Regions from separate parts of the Tatumella sp. UBA2305 genome, predicted to be linked through region 1. Evidence: predicted binding sites of a transcription regulator. Region 1 holds the regulator's gene; each other region holds the start of a gene.
What was found. Region 1 encodes PurR, which represses purine synthesis genes. Its sites were predicted from a motif close to CANGCAAACGTTTGCNTG; they were not measured.
Positions count from the first base shown of each region.

Region 2: a site for PurR is predicted at 1,946-1,963, ahead of purM (phosphoribosylformylglycinamidine cyclo-ligase). Genes of this name have one in related genera too.
Region 3: a site for PurR is predicted at 2,637-2,654, ahead of gcvT (glycine cleavage system aminomethyltransferase GcvT). Genes of this name have one in related genera too.
Region 4: a site for PurR is predicted at 2,426-2,443, ahead of purL (phosphoribosylformylglycinamidine synthase). Genes of this name have one in related genera too.

Region 1 covers NZ_DDVT01000015.1:613,358-617,576, forward strand. Annotated here, with positions in the region: gene B3Z23_RS09235 (C40 family peptidase) at 129-929, shown strand; gene B3Z23_RS09240 (YnhF family membrane protein) at 1,195-1,284, opposite strand; gene purR (HTH-type transcriptional repressor PurR) at 1,559-2,584, shown strand; gene punR (DNA-binding transcriptional activator PunR) at 2,594-3,496, opposite strand; gene punC (purine nucleoside transporter PunC) at 3,600-4,219, shown strand, end outside.
Region 2 covers NZ_DDVT01000001.1:17,557-21,775, forward strand. Annotated here, with positions in the region: gene uraA (uracil permease) at 1-910, opposite strand, end outside; gene upp (uracil phosphoribosyltransferase) at 1,157-1,783, opposite strand; gene purM (phosphoribosylformylglycinamidine cyclo-ligase) at 2,026-3,066, shown strand; gene purN (phosphoribosylglycinamide formyltransferase) at 3,066-3,719, shown strand; gene ppk1 (polyphosphate kinase 1) at 3,882-4,219, shown strand, end outside.
Region 3 covers NZ_DDVT01000024.1:33,470-37,688, forward strand. Annotated here, with positions in the region: gene gcvP (aminomethyl-transferring glycine dehydrogenase) at 1-970, opposite strand, end outside; gene gcvH (glycine cleavage system protein GcvH) at 1,073-1,453, opposite strand; gene gcvT (glycine cleavage system aminomethyltransferase GcvT) at 1,479-2,573, opposite strand; gene B3Z23_RS17115 (hypothetical protein) at 3,200-3,529, shown strand; gene B3Z23_RS17120 (DUF4225 domain-containing protein) at 3,504-4,219, opposite strand, start outside.
Region 4 covers NZ_DDVT01000001.1:88,326-92,544, forward strand. Annotated here, with positions in the region: gene purL (phosphoribosylformylglycinamidine synthase) at 1-2,335, opposite strand, end outside; gene mltF (membrane-bound lytic murein transglycosylase MltF) at 2,608-4,044, shown strand; gene tadA (tRNA adenosine(34) deaminase TadA) at 4,046-4,219, opposite strand, start outside.

The DNA of each region.
Region 1 (4,219 bases):
CGGAAAAAAGACCTTAACATTTAATAAAATTCTGGATTAGAATGAATTTGGGGCTGACTGAAAGGTCAGATGTTATTTTTTAATTTTGTCCGTCTTTTTCAGGACATTTAACCTGTAACCTGACAACTATGCGTCTACTGATCACGCTTTTTATTCTGGCTGTAGCACAGCTTTTTTTCAATGTCGCAGAGGCATCGCCTCGAACCGCGGTAAATGCCACATTTCACAAAACCACCCGTAAAGCTGTCACCGAAGAGGATGCACGCCGCAAGCGAAGACCGATTAAGACGACCAGTAGTCGACATAAAACCCGTCAGCCCCTGATCCATCGGGTGAAACACTTCACCAGTCAGCGTAAAGTTAAACATAGTCGTACAACGAAAGAATCTCTTCATCTGGCAAAGAATCGCAGACATGAAACTAAAAAGTATGGCCGTCATCGCCCCGCAGCTATAAAAACGACGCGTCATCCATCCGCCACACTGGCCGCTATCCGGATGAGTAAACAGCATCGTTTGCGTTATCAGAAAGCCCGTGCGACCGCGATGGTTAAACTGATGGATCAACTCGGGAAGCCTTATCAGTGGGGAGGAACCTCTCCGCATACCGGATTTGACTGCAGTGGTCTGGTTTATTATGCCTATAAAGACCTGGTGAATTTCAAAATTCCCCGCACTGCGAATGAAATGTACCATCTGCGCGACGCAGCACCGGTAAAACGTGATGAGTTGGAAAAAGGTGACCTGGTGTTCTTCCGTATCCATCGTCACGGCGCAGCTGACCATGTTGGTGTCTACCTGGGTGATGGTAAATTTATTCAGTCACCTCGCACCGGTAAAGATATCCAGATTACTGCGTTAAGTAATGAATACTGGCAGCGTCACTATATTGGCGCACGTCGCATGATGACACCGAGCACCGTCCGTTAATTTTTCTTTCCCGCCCCGGAAAACAAACTGCACCTTAAACGCCGAGAGTAAGGTGCAGTTTTTTATACTGAGAGCAAGCTGCCTGACCCATCCCCCCTTTTCCCCAACGTTGCTTGCAGAATTGAGTCGCTGGTAACCTCTACCGCAGCAAAGTCACCGGCATTTCCCGACAACAAAAAAAACCGGCACCAGACTGACCCGGTGACCGGTCCTGACAACTTAACCACACAGGCTGGTCGTCGATGGCTGAACCTGTGCGCGACGATTAATGCAATATGGCCGTAAAACTGAAGGCCATAATCATCAGCAACGCTACGACAGTAGTTGTCAGTGCAAGCTTAAGATCAGTATCCATCAGAACTCCTTTAGGCACACTAAAAGTAGGGAGATAGTTATAATCCCACACTGGTGCGCAAAAATCTCGTTTTATTGTGGCAGCCTTGCTAGAATTGCCGGTCTTTGTTGCGCAAATTCCTCAGCTGCTGTTTTTTTACCGGTTGTCTTCCCCGGACTCTCCCCTGACCTCTGAGTTCCCATTAAGACTGGTCAGTAGAATGCTGAACTGACGCAAACGATTAACATATTAAAAATCAATATATTATTTTTTTAAAACCAGGAGTACTCACTGAATGGCAACTATTAAAGACGTGGCAAAGCGTGCAGGGGTTTCGACCACCACTGTGTCCCATGTCATTAATCAGACCCGTTTTGTTGCGGAAAACACACGGAAAGCGGTCTGGGAAGCGATAAACGAGTTGCACTACTCCCCCAGTGCTGTCGCCAGAAGCCTTAAAGTCAATAATACCAAGACGCTGGGCTTACTTTCGACAACACTCGAAGCCCCATATTTTGCCGAAATTATTGAAGCTATTGAAAAAAAATGCTTTGACCACGGCTATACCCTGATTTTGGGTAACGCCCACAACGATCTACAGAAGCAGCGGGCTTACCTGTCAATGATGGCGCGCAAACGCGTAGACGGGCTTCTGGTCATGTGTGCCGAATATCCGCAAGAGCTGCTGGATATGCTGGAAGAAAACCGCAATATTCCGATGGTGGTGATGGACTGGGGGGTGTCACGCGGAGACTTTACAGACACGGTGCTGGATAACGCGTTTCATGGCGGATACCTGGCAGGGCGTTACCTGATTGAGCGGGGTCATCGTGATATTGGTTGTATCCCGGGACAAATGGAAAGAAATACCGGAGGTGGCCGGCTGGCAGGTTTTCTGAAAGCTCTGGAAGAGGCGGGGATCACTCACCGTGAAGAATGGAGCGTCCAGGGGGATTTTGAACCCGAGTCTGGTTACAAGGCGATGCAGAAAATACTTGCGCAACCTCAGCTCCCGACTGCGGTATTCTGCGGCGGGGATATTATGGCCATGGGAGCCATTTGCGCTGCAGATGAACAGGGACTGCGGGTGCCCCAGGACATCTCCATTATTGGCTACGATAATGTGCGCAACTCTCGTTACTTCACGCCGGCACTCACAACCGTTCACCAGCCAAAAAGTGAATTAGGCGAAAAAGCGCTTGAGATGCTACTCGACCGCATAGTGAACAAACGCGAAGAACCTCAAACCATTGAAATCCATCCGACACTGATAGAACGTCGTTCGGTAAGCGACGGTCCGTTCCACGACTACCGGCGCTAACCACCTCAGTCACTCCCTGAGCCATTCCTGGTTCAGGGTGGCAGTATCTCCCAGGTACTCCAGGATCCAGCGTAAAGCCGGCGAAGTACGTTGTTCTGACCAACTCACGCAACATGGACTTTCCGGAAACGGAACGGGTAGTTTCAGTTCTTTCGCTTCTCCGCTCTCTAATAGCGGCCGTGCAAGGTGGCCGGGGACCATAGCCACACACAATCCTGCCCTTACGCAATCCAGACCAGTCTGCCAGTCCGGTACGGTCATCCGACGTTGGTTATCCAGAGTCCAGGTCATCCTTCGCGGTAATTCCCTTGAGGTATCCTCCATAACCAGTGATGGCCATGCACGAAGCTGCTCCTCGCCCGACTGAGATTCTCTTGCCAGGGGATGTCCGGCACTGACGATACAACGCCAGTTAAGACGTCCCATATCCTGGAACGCATAACGCCCGGCTACCGGGACCGCCTGAGTCGCCCCAATCGCCATATCAACGCGGCCTGCGGCTAATGCATCCCAGACCCCGTTAAACACCTCTTCATAGATATGCAATTCAACATCCGGGAAGTGTCGGTAAAAGTCGATGGTCAGTTGCTGCATTCTGGAACGTTTAACGATACAGTCCATCGCAATACTGAGTTCACCACGCCAGCCGTTTGCCAGTTGCTGGCACTGACGCCGGGTTTCCTGCATTTTTTTGATAATCCCCCGACCTTCGCGAACAAAATGTTCACCTGCGGCCGTCAGTATCACATCACGGTGCTGTCGCTCAAACAATGAGACTGCCAGCCACTCCTCCTGTTGTCGCACGGTATAACTGATGGCTGAGGGTACCCGGTGTAACTCTCTGGCTGCCGCACTAAAGCTACCATTCCTCGCCACTGCATCCACGACTTCGAGCGCATATTCTGACCACATAGCAACCTTTCAATATTTTTCACAGTTGGTTGCAAATAATAACGGTTCACAACCCTCCACGCACCCTTTTAAACTCTGGCGCAAATTTCCACGAGGAGGATCGATGCGTCATCCGGTAATCTTTTTAGTCTATCTGTCATTACTCAGTATGCTGGGTTTTCTGGCTACAGATATGTATCTGCCTGCTTTTGAGGCCATGAAACAGGATCTGAATACCGATTCAGGTGTGATTAGTGCCAGCCTGAGCCTGTTCCTTGCAGGGTTTGCCTGCGCTCAGTTATTCTGGGGCCCGCTGTCGGATAAAGTTGGCCGGAAACCCGTTCTGGTGACTGGTCTGGCAATATTTGCATTGAGCTGTCTGGCAATGCTGTGGGTATCCTCGCCACATGCGCTATTGGCGCTGAGATTTATCCAGGCCACCGGTGTCTGTGCTGCCGCCGTCAGTTGGCAATCCCTGGTACTGGATCACTATCCGGCATCCCGCAGTCAGAAGATTTTTGCCACTATAATGCCCATGGTCGCATTGTCGCCGGCGCTTGCTCCGTTACTTGGATCATGGTTGCTGGCACATTTTCACTGGCATTCAATATTTTTGGTATTAACTGTGCTGACCTGCGTGTTGATAATGGCTACCCTGCGCTTACCGACCAGGCCAACGGCAGTTTCCGGAGCAAAGGACTCTGTAACCCCGGGTTTTTTGAAGTTACTCTCGGTACGCCAATA
Region 2 (4,219 bases), on a different contig from region 1:
AGGTACTGTAGACACGGGTAATGGCCATCACACCGATGTTTTCACCGTAAGTCGTGTTGGGTGTAGAACCAAAAAATCCGGAAATCACCGTGGAAAGACCGTTAGCAAACATCGAACGATGCAGGCCTGGATCTTTGATCAAATCACGCTTAACAATATTTGCAGTAACGACCAGGTGCCCGACATGCTCTGCAATCACTACTAAGGCAGCCGGAAGCACGGTGAGCATTGCCGCCCATTCAAAACGAGGTTTATAGAAAGTGGGTAATGCAAACCAGTGTGCCTGTTCAACGCCGGTCCAGTTCACCATTCCCATAAATGAAGCAACCACATAACCCACGACTACGCCAATCAGGATGGGGATAATGGCCAGAAAACCACGGAATAACACCGAACCAAACACGGTTACAGCCAGGGTGACCAGTGAAACAATCACCGTTTTGCTGTCTACCGCAGTGCCGTTAGCCGGCAATAGTCCAGCCATGCCTGCCGCGACACTGGCCAGCTCCAGACCAATAATGGCGACGATGGCCCCCATCGCCGCCGGAGGAAACATGACATTCAGCCAGCCGGTTCCTGCCTTTTTGACAATCAGACCGACGAGGCAGAACAATACTCCGCACAAAATAAAGCCGCCTAAAGCAACCTCATACCCTTGTGGCAACAGCAACAGCACCGGAGAAATAAATGCAAAACTGGAGCCCAGATAGGCAGGTATCTTTCCTTTACAGATAAACAGATACAGTAAGGTACCAATACCGTTAAATAACAGAATCGTCGCCGGATTCACATGAAATAAAATAGGCACCAGCACCGTTGCACCAAACATTGCGAACAGGTGCTGAAGGCTGAGCGGGATGGTCTGAAGTAACGGAGGTCTTTCATCCACTGCAATAGTACGCCGGGTCATGCTGTATATCCCCTTAATATGGTACGGACATAAAAAAACCGACAAAATGTCGGTCCTGAAACAAACACTGCCGGGGGTATCCTCCGGCGAAAAAAAACAGTGCCATCACCGTTATTTTCAATGCAGTGTTGTGGTCAGCGGGCAATGGCAGAAATAGAAGTAAGCACGAGTCACCGTTACAGCAAGTCATACTGCGGTTGAAACGCAGGCTGTGCATCTCTGTATTGCCCCTCACAGATTTATTAATTATTTAGTACCAAAGATTTTATCACCGGCATCACCCAGTCCCGGGATAATATAGCCGTGTTCATTCAGCCCCTGGTCAATCGATGCCGTGTACAGCTCGACATCCGGATGCGCTTTTTCCAGCGCGGCAATACCTTCCGGAGCCGCTACCAGCACCAGCACTTTAATCGCAAAACAGCCGGATTTTTTTAGCAGATCAATCGTGGCAATCATTGATCCTCCGGTTGCCAGCATCGGATCTACTACCAGTGCCATACGCTCGTCCATATTGGAGGCCAGTTTTTGGAAATACGGCACCGGCTCCAGGGTTTTCTCATCCCGGTATACGCCGACTACGCTGATTCTTGCGCTAGGGACATGTTCCAGAACACCGTTCATCATCCCCAGCCCTGCACGTAAAATCGGCACTACAGTAATTTTCTTACCTTTAATTTGATCAATTTCGACAGGGCCGTTCCACCCTTCAATAGTCACAGTCTCTGTTTCCAAATCAGCTGTCGCTTCATAGGTCAGCAAACTGCCAACTTCAGAAGCGAGCTCGCGAAAACGTTTGGTGCTGACATCATGCTCACGCATCAGGCCCAGTTTATGTCTGACCAGCGGGTGTCTGACTTCCACGATCTTCATTATTCTTCTCCCGGAATGTGTTGAGCTAAAAAAAAATCGCCGGATTATAGCGCTTTTTTATCGGGGCTAATACAGCTATACATCAAACAGCTACAATTTTTTAGTGCCGCTACGGGGAATAGCCATTAACCTGCACGCAGATAATTACCGCTGCACATCAGACTCGCAAACGTTTGCCCGCACTGATAGAATAGCGCTGCTCTATTTAAACCACCAACCGCAATTCGCGTGGGGATTCTGCAGTGACCGACAAAACCACTCTCAGTTATAAAGATGCCGGTGTTGATATTGATGCCGGAAATGATCTGGTTGATCGCATTAAAGGTGTAGTTAAAAAAACCCGCCGTCCGGAAGTGATGGGCGGACTCGGTGGCTTTGGTGCACTGTGCGCCTTACCACAAAAATACCGTGAGCCGATTCTGGTTTCTGGCACAGATGGCGTAGGTACCAAGCTGCGTTTAGCCATGGACCTGAAGCGTCATGACCATATTGGTATTGATCTGGTGGCAATGTGTGTGAATGACCTGGTCGTACAGGGTGCTGAGCCACTGTTTTTCCTTGATTACTACGCTACCGGTAAACTGGATGTTGATACCGCAGCCGCAGTCATCAGCGGAATTGCCGAAGGCTGTTCGCAGTCGGGTTGTGCTCTGGTAGGTGGCGAGACCGCTGAAATGCCAGGCATGTATCACGGTGAAGATTACGATGTTGCTGGTTTCTGCGTCGGAGTGGTTGAGAAATCAGAAATTATTGATGGCAGTAAAGTCAGTGATGGTGATGTTCTGCTGGCCCTGGGCTCAAGCGGACCTCATTCCAACGGATACTCCCTGATTCGTAAAATTCTCGAAGTCAGCCAGACTGATCCTGAAGTAAAACAGCTGGAAGGTAAATCATTAGCCGACCACCTGCTGACTCCAACCCGTATCTACGTCAAAAATATCCTGAGTCTGATTGAGCAGGTAGACGTTCATGCGATTGCGCACCTGACCGGTGGTGGTTTCTGGGAAAATATCCCCCGTGTTTTACCGGAGAATACCCGCGCAGTGATTGATGAATCCAGCTGGCAATGGCCGGCAGTATTCAGCTGGCTGCAACAGGCAGGGAATGTCAGTCGTCACGAAATGTACCGTACCTTTAACTGTGGTGTAGGTATGGTTATCGCCCTGAGCCCTGACAACGCCGATAAAGCACTACAACTGCTGCAGGCTGCTGGTGAGAAAGCGTGGAAAATCGGTGTCATTGAATCCGCCCCGGCTGAGGGTGAGCAGGTCATTATTAAGTGATGAAAAGGCTGGTGATCCTGATTTCCGGCACCGGCACCAACCTGCAGGCGATAATTGATGCCTGCAGGTCTGGCCAGTTGAGCACTGCTGCTGAAATTGTTGCGGTAATCAGCAATAAAGCAAACGCCGGTGGCCTTGAACTTGCCAGGCAAGCCGGTATTCCGGCCCATTCACTGGCTCAGTCTGACTTCGCAGATCGTCAGCAATTCGATCAACAGCTGATGAGCATCGCTGATGAGTATTCGCCGGATCTGATTGTCCTCGCAGGTTATATGCGTATTCTCGGTGCAGATTTTGTCCGTCACTATCGCGGAAGAATGATCAATATTCACCCTTCCCTGTTACCTGCCTGGCCAGGCCTGGATACCCACCGCAAGGTGCTGGAAAACGGTGATGCCGAGCATGGCCCTTCGGTTCATTTTGTGACAGAAGAGCTGGACGGAGGCCCTGTCATTCTGCAATCCCGCATTGCGGTAATGCCGCAGGAAACTGAAGCTCAGTTACAGGAGCGGGTCCGTGTGCAGGAACATCTTATTTATCCGCAGGTCATTCGCTGGTTTGTACAAAATCGTCTCGAACTGAAGAATGATCAGGCATGGCTGGATGGCAAGCTGCTCCCTGCCATAGGTTTTCAGTCGGAGACTACCCGTTAATTTACAGGCGCTGTGCCAGCACAGCGTCTGCCTCATGTGTTCCCCCGTTAAATCACCTTTTTTTCTTAACCCCCCTCCGGCAATGGACATTTCTGCCATATTCTCGCCATAATGGAATGAGAGACTGAAGCTTTAGTTCTGTCACAGCGAAATGGAGTCAGGATGGGTCAGGAAAAACTATATATAGAAAAAGAATTAAGCTGGTTATCATTTAATGAACGGGTATTACAGGAAGCCGCTGACAAACTGAATCCGTTGATCGAAAGAATGCGTTTCCTTGGAATTTATTCGAGTAACCTCGACGAATTTTATAAAGTCCGCTTTGCTGAGCTAAAACGCCGTATTCTGATAGGTGAAGAACAAGGTTCTGTGACTGTACCCCGCCATTTACTGAAAAAAATTCAACAGCGGGTAATGCGGGCAGACCAGGAATTTGACCTGCTCTACAATGAACTGTTGTTAGAGATGGCCCGTAACCAGATCTTCCTAATCAATGAACG
Region 3 (4,219 bases), on a different contig from region 1:
GTTGCTCACGGGTCTGCATGGCCATACGCAGCGCCTGATTACCGCTGACATCCCGTGATACCCCGATAATCCGGCCCGGCATGGCACGTTTATGTTCGTCACGACTGGCGAAGAACGCCGCATGCGGTCCGCCATAGCCCATAGGCACACCAAAACGCTGTGATGACCCAAAGACAATATCCGCGCCCTGGGCGCCCGGTGAGGTCAGTAATACCAGCGCCATAAAATCGGCGGCAACACTGACAATCACTTTGCGTTGTTTTAGCTGAGCGATGATTTCACGATAGTCATGCAGATGACCGCGGGTACCGCAGTACTGCAACAGGACGCCAAACAGGTCCTGATGGTCAGCCGCCCGTTCAGCCGCATCGATGATCAGTTCAAAACCAAAGGTTTCGGCACGGGTCCGTACCACATCCAGGGTTTGCGGATGGACATCATCGGCCACAAAGAATTTGTTGGCATTTTTCAGTTTACTGACGCGTTTCGCCATGGCCATCGCTTCGGCCGCCGCGGTCGCCTCATCCAGCAGCGAGGCCGAGGCGATATCCATGCCGGTTAAATCCAGGGTCAGTTGCTGGAAGTTAAGCAGTGCTTCCAGCCGGCCCTGAGAAACCTCCGGCTGATAAGGCGTGTAGGCGGTGTACCAGCCCGGATTCTCCAGCAGATTTCGCAGGATCACCGGCGGGGTAATCACCGCGCTGTAACCCATCCCTATCCAGGATTTATAACACTTATTTTTTCCGGCAATTGCCTTAAGCTCAGCCAGAGCCTGTTGCTCAGTGACCGCCTCACCTGTCGCCGGCAGTTCCGGCAGACGGATTGACTGCGGAACAATCGCATTAATCAGTGCCGGTAAGCTGTCCGCACCGATGCTCTGTAGCATGGTTTGTTGCTGCTGTTCGGTCGGGCCAATATGGCGGGAGATAAAGTCATTCTGGTTTTCAAGCTGGCTGAGAGTCCGGGTCATCGCTGTGCATCCTGAATCAGGCTGGAATTAATACGGCAGCATCACTGGCGACTGCCGTTTAAGGTCACTCCGGCCACAGACTGTGCAGCCGGGGTCTGGCAGTTATTCGCCAATGGCGGCCTGATAGGCTGCTGCATCCAGCAGGCCATCTTCACCACCGGCAGGTTGCAGTCTGAACAACCAGCCTTCGCTGTAAGGGTCGCTGTTGACCAGCTCCGGGTTTTCTCCCAGCGCTTCGTTGACAGCAATCACTTCACCGTTAAGCGGTGCATAGATATCGGATGCGGCTTTGACGGATTCGGCCACCGCACAATCATCTCCCTGTTGCAGTTGCGCGCCCACCTCAGGCAGGTCAACAAACACCATGTCACCCAGCAGTTCCTGGGCATGTTCGGTAATGCCAACCGTTACACTGCCATCCTGTTCAAAACGCACCCACTCGTGACTTTCACGGTATTTAAGTTCAGCCGGGACATTGCTCATTAGGGTTATCTCCTGAAATTATTCTTTATACCAAAGGTTTGCCGGCGCGAACGAACACCGGCCGGGTGACGGTGACCGGCATCTCACGCTGGCGAATTTGTACCACCGCAGTATCAGCGATTGAGGCAGGAACCCGTGCCAGGGCAATACCGCAGCCCAGGGTGGGGGAAAATGAACCGCTGGTGATAATCCCCTGCTGCTGTACACCGTCACTGTCAGTAAACAGCACCGGTAGCTCATTTCGCAATACACCTTTTTCTTTCAGCACCAGACCGACCAGTTTTTCGTGGCCCTGCCGGCGTTGCTGTTCCAGTGCCTCACGCCCGATAAACTGGCGATCCTCCGGTTGCCAGGCGATAGTCCAGCCCATATTCGCCGCCAGCGGGGACACTGACTCATCCATTTCCTGACCATACAGATTCATCCCGGCTTCCAGCCGCAGGGTATCGCGGGCACCGAGCCCGGCCGGTTTCACTCCGGCGTGAAGCAACTTCTGCCAGAAGTCAGCGGCCTGGCTGGCGGGCAGCGCAATTTCATAGCCTGCTTCGCCGGTGTAACCGGTGGTGGCAATAAACAAATCACCACTCTGTACCCCGAAAAACGGTGCCAGCCCTTCGGTTTGCTGACGCTGGCTGTCGGTAAACAGGCTGCGGGCTTTCTGCTGTGCCTGTGGCCCCTGCACCGCTATCAGTGCCAGTTCGCTGCGTTCCTGTAATGTCACCCCAAACCCGCGGGCATGCTCAGTTAACCAGCCAAGGTCTTTTTCCCGGGTGGCAGAATTGACCACCAGCCGGAAATACTCTTCGCTCAGGAAATAGACGATTAAATCATCAATCACCCCTCCGGAAGCATTCAGCATCGCGCTGTATAAGGCTTTGCCCGGAACGGTCAGTTTGGCAACATCATTCGCCAGCAGATAGCGCAGGAACTCGCGGCTGCGCGGCCCGGTAATATCCACGATGGTCATATGCGAAACATCGAACATTCCGGCATCGTGGCGGACGGCCTGATGTTCATCAATCTGAGAACCGTAATGCAGAGGCATCATCCAGCCGTGAAAATCCACCATTCTGGCCCCGCAGGCCTGATGCTGTTCAAACAAAGGTGTGTGCTGAGTCATAACTGTCCCGTTGATAAGTAAGGGTTTACCCTGAGCCGTCAGGCCGCCACGATTCTCTGTCGCAACGCAAACGTTATCCTTAGCAAAAACTTACCACTGAAAGGCAAAATTAACTATAAGCAAAATAATGGTGAAACAGGGGCGTGCACTATAATAGTGCACAGATAGTTACAGTTAAAAACATCACAATATAATAAAATGACAGTTTAAAACTCCAGAATACTGAGCTTTACTCAGCATATTCGCAGAGTATCGGTAGGGGTTAATGTTAAGACAGGATGCCATTCCCACCACTTCGGATTAGAAAAAGTAAGGCAAAGCACAGCGTCAAATTAGAATAAATCAAACGAGGATCCATTACGGTGCAATCAAAGCTGAGCAGTGTGAGTCTCCACCCGGCAATCACACTGAGATCATGCAGACAGGAGGTTTTATTAAGGCGCATCTGAGAAAAACAGGTAAATCGGGCCCGATATAATTCTGGCTTAATGAACGGTGGCTTATCGCTGAAGTGATATACAAAACCTGAGAGCCAATAATTAAATATGACCCGGCGTTGTCCGGAATTTTTGTGTATAGTTGCTGCAAAGTGGTATCTGCATTTTAAGGATGGAAGGTGGATTGCTATGAAAGTGAGTGATGCTACGCTACTCAGGTCAGGGTTTAGTCATGCAGACCTGGAAAAACTGAAAAACAATATTGCTCATTACGGCGGATCGCTGGATTCCGTGACCCATGATCTGGCTAACCGCTTTAATGCCTCAAAGTGGATAACTATCGCTGCTTTTATCCTGCTTGCTTTCACACTGATGCTGGCATCTGTAGCTACCAGCATCACGCTTGCGACCACACTGGCGGTTGTATTAACTTTTATATGGTATTTAACGCCAGCGAAACTGGCATATAAGTCATGGCGCTTTCGCAGGGTAATCACTCATTCGAAGCCGTATCATTAATCGACATAAGGTCAAATATGATCTTAGCTTTAACACCATAACCGACAATTTTCATTGTAAGTTTTGGACGGCTTAGGGTGCTGACTTTCCGGTAATAATCGGCGGGCAGATATCGAAATAAACGCCATGTCCCGGGGCGTCTGAACAGACCGAATATGCTACAGGCATTTGCAACCAGCGAGACTGATTTATATAGCCCGAGCCCACTATGACGGCTAAATCCCATAAATTCAGCGGTGGACATAGTTGCATCAGCAACCAAACCCTCTGAGGTTTGATTATCCATTGCATAATGGGCAACTTCTTTACTTATGCCATTCGCCCCTTCGATAACCAGAACAGCACCAGCAAGAACTCCCATAGGTGTCATAGAACCAATCAAGGTTAGACCAACAGCTATTTCAACACCGGATAAAACCACATTTACAGCAGATATCACATACCCAACAATTTTATTATTTTCCCGGATGAACTCCACTTTGGCGTAAAGTTTTGCTGTCTTCATACGTAACATCCGGCCTTGTTCTTCGAGGTTTTCGGTCTCTGCTCTCAGATTTTTAATGCATGCTATGCACTCTTCATCCGATTTCGCGCGCCGGGCTGCAGCAAATTGCTGCGCGACAACCTGTTTTATTTCCCGGACAAAAATACTCCGGGTCAGGCTATCCTGCAGGTGAAAGGCGGAAAGTC
Region 4 (4,219 bases), on a different contig from region 1:
TAGAATCTTTACCGACCGGAATGGTCAGACCCAGCGCGGGGCAGAGCTCTTCTCCGACTGCTTTCACTGCTGCATACAATCCGGCATCTTCGCCCGGGTGTCCGGCTGCAGACATCCAGTTAGCCGACAATTTCACCCGGGTCAACCCGCCGATATCGGTGGCTGCCAGGTTAGTCAGTGATTCGCCCACCGCCAGTCGTGCTGAAGCAGCGAAGTCCAGCAGTGCGACCGGCGCACGCTCACCCAGGGCAAACGCCTCACCATGATAGCTGTCCAGGCTGGCTGTGGTGACGGCACAGTTAGCGACCGGTACCTGCCATGGCCCCACCATCTGGTCACGGGCAACCATCCCGGTCACAGAGCGGTCACCAATGGTGATCAGGAAGGTTTTCTCAGCCACCCCTGGCAGGTGCATCACACGTTTGACCGCATCGGCCACCGAAATTTTTTCCCGGGCCAGTTCTGTGCCTTCTGCTTTCAGAGTGGTCACGTCACGGGTCATTTTCGGCGTTTTACCGAGCAATACATCCAGTGGCATATCAATCGGCTGGTTATCAAAATGCTCATCACTCAGGGTCAGGTGCTGTTCTTCGGTGGCTTCACCGATCACTGCATACGGAGCGCGCTCACGCTGACAGAGTTGTTCAAACAGTGCCAGTTTCTCGGGCGCCACTGCCAGCACATAACGTTCCTGAGATTCGTTACACCAGACTTCCAGCGGGCTCATACCAGGTTCATCACTCAGGATGTCACGCAGATTGAAACGACCACCACGGCCACCGTCACTCACCAGCTCCGGCATCGCATTCGATAGCCCCCCGGCGCCAACATCGTGAATAAACAGAATCGGGTTCTGCTCACCCAGTTGCCAGCAACGATCGATCACTTCCTGGCAGCGACGTTCCATTTCAGGGTTGTCACGCTGTACAGAAGCAAAATCCAGGTCAGCATCAGACTGGCCGGAAGCCATGGATGAGGCCGCTCCGCCACCCAGACCGATATTCATTGCCGGGCCGCCCAGTACAATCAGTTTAGCACCAATGCTAATCTCGCCTTTCTGCACATGATCGGCACGGATATTACCAATCCCGCCGGCCAGCATAATCGGCTTATGGTAGCCACGCAGTTCCTCGCCGTTGTGGCTGTTAACCTGTGCTTCATAAGTACGGAAATAGCCGTTCAGTGCAGGACGACCAAATTCATTGTTAAATGCGGCACCCCCTAACGGGCCTTCGGTCATGATATCCAGTGGAGTAACAATGCGTTCCGGCTTTCCAAAATCCTGCTCCCACGGCTGTTCAAAGCCAGGGATTTTCAGGTTGGATACCGAGAAACCGGTCAACCCGGCTTTGGGTTTAGCGCCGCGTCCGGTCGCACCTTCATCACGAATTTCTCCACCGGAGCCGGTCGCAGCGCCCGGCCACGGCGAAATCGCTGTCGGATGGTTATGGGTTTCCACTTTCATCAGAATATGGGCATCTTCCTGGTGGAAATCATAGATGCCATGTTGGTCATCAGCATAGAAACGCCCGACCTTCGAACCTTCCATGACCGCCGCATTATCTTTATAAGCCGACAGTACATGCTCCGGATTTTTCTCGAAGGTATTTTTAATCATCTTAAACAGCGATTTTGGTTGTTTAACACCGTCAATCACCCAGTCAGCATTAAAAATCTTGTGACGACAGTGCTCTGAGTTCGCCTGAGCAAACATATAGAGTTCAATGTCGTTTGGATTACGCCCCAGATCAGTAAAGGCTGCCAGCAGATAGTCGATTTCATCTTCAGCCAGAGCCAGTCCCAGCGCAAGATTTGCTTCCTGCAGAGCAACACGGCCACGACCCAGTACGTCCACCGCTTTTACCGGCTGCGGCTGATGATGGGCAAATAATTGTTCCGCCTGTGACAGAGAGCTGAATACGGTTTCCATCATCCGGTCATGCAACAGTGCTGCCAGTTGGCTCCATTGTGCTTCAGACAGCGTATCGGCCTGAATGTAGAACGCCAGACCTCTTTCCAACCGCAATACTTTCGATAACTCACAGTTGTGAGCAATATCAGTGGCTTTGGAAGACCATGGAGAAATGGTACCCGGACGTGGGGTCACCAGTAATAAACGTCCGACAGGTTCATGCTCTGCCAGCGAGGGACCGTATTTAAGAAGACGTTGGAGACGATTTTGTTCGTCCTGAGTCAGCGCTGAGCTGACATCAGCAAAATGCACATATTCGGCATAAATCTCACTCACCGGCAGATGAGCGTCGTGAAAGCTGGTCAACAGTTTGTTAATACGAAATGCCGACAGAGCGGGCGAACCACGCAAAATTTCCATCATTAAAGATCTCTCGTCTTCGAAACGCCGGGCGACGCTTCATTGGGCGCAACAGGGGGAAAACGGGGCATATTATAAAGAATAAGCCCCCGTTACGAAACCGTTTGCGCAGATTTTATCGGGTTAAATTGCCGATTAAAAAACACACATTTCTTGCTATAAAAGTTGCTCTTTGCCTTTTTGTTGCTCAGAATGCACTTCGCGTTGGGGTACTATTCCTGTTTATTTTATCCTGCCAAAAGGCTGAACCCGACGCTGATTAACGAGATAAATACTTGAAATGCTTAAAGTTTAATTATCTTTTGATCGGTCTTGTCACTCTATTACTGGCAATGGCTTTATGGCCTGCGATCCCCTGGCATTCAGGTTCACAAGACACTCTGGCGCAGATTAAATCGCGCGGAGTTTTGCGTGTCAGCACCATAAATTCGTCACTGACCTGGCAAAAGATCAATAACAATCCCACGGGGATGGATTACGAACTGGCAAAACGCTTTGCAGATTATCTGGGCGTAAAGCTGGAGGTAACCGTTCGCCCGAATATTGAAAGCCTGTTTGATGACCTGAATCATCACCGGGCAGACCTGCTGACGGCGGGCCTGACCTGGGACAGCGCTCGTCAGGCGCAATATCGTAGTGGCCCGGCCTACTATTCCACGACACAACAACTGGTTTATCGTGTAGATAAGCCGCGGCCAAAAAACCTCGGTGATTTGCATGGCACATTAGCGGTCCCGTCAGAGTCCTCATTCGTTCCGACACTGGAAGCCGCGAAACAGGGGAAATTTCCACAACTGAGCTGGGAAATCGAGAAAAAGCTCAGTCCTCAAGAGATGCTGGAGCGGGTTGCAGATGGGAAGCTGGATTATACCCTTGGTGATTCTGTCACTATCGGTATGATGCAACGCATTCATCCCCGGTTAGCCGTGGCTTTTGATGTCACCAATGAAGTCCCGGTAAACTGGTATATGGCTAAATCCTCTGATGACAGCCTGAATGCAGCACTGCTCGACTTTTATAACAGTATTAATGAAGAAGGCACACTGGCCCGGCTGGATGAGAAATATTTAGGTCACACCGGCAGCTTTGATTACGTCGATACCCGGACATTTTTGCGTGCGATTGACAGTACTCTGCCTTCCCTGCAACCGTTATTCAAGAAATATGCCAGCCAGATCGACTGGCGATTACTGGCCGCGATTGCCTATCAGGAATCTCACTGGGATCCACAAGCAACCTCACCGACGGGTGTCAGAGGAATGATGATGCTGACACGTAACACGGCGGATAGTCTGGAAGTCAGTGACCGGCTCGACGCAGCGGAGAGCATTCGTGGAGGCAGCCAGTATTTACAGAAACTGATGGAAAAAATGCCGGAAACTATTCCTCCGGATGAACGCATCTGGTTTGCCCTGACGGCCTATAATATTGGCTACGCACACATGATGGATGCCAGAAAGCTGACGATGAAACAGGGAGGCAATCCGGACAGTTGGACCGATGTGAAAACCCGACTGCCGTTGCTGGAACAGAAGCGCTACTATAGTCAGACAACCTATGGCTACGCCCGTGGCGGTGAAGCCTATAATTACGTCGAAAATATCAGGAAATACAACATCAGCCTGGTTGGCTATTTGCAGGAAGTACAGAAAAGACGTCAACCGGATACAGTTCCGGCGACCACCAGCGAACCGCAAATTGCCATGAACTGAGTTACTGATTTTCCCGCTGCGCCAGTCGCAGCGCTTTTTTTTGTGCCCTGCGTAAACGGAAGAAATCACTTAACTGAGCGGCACACTCATCAGCCAGTACTCCGCCAGTCACGGACATTTTATGGTTCATGCCCGGATGCCCTGGCACATCCAACAGCGAACCTGCTGCACCGGT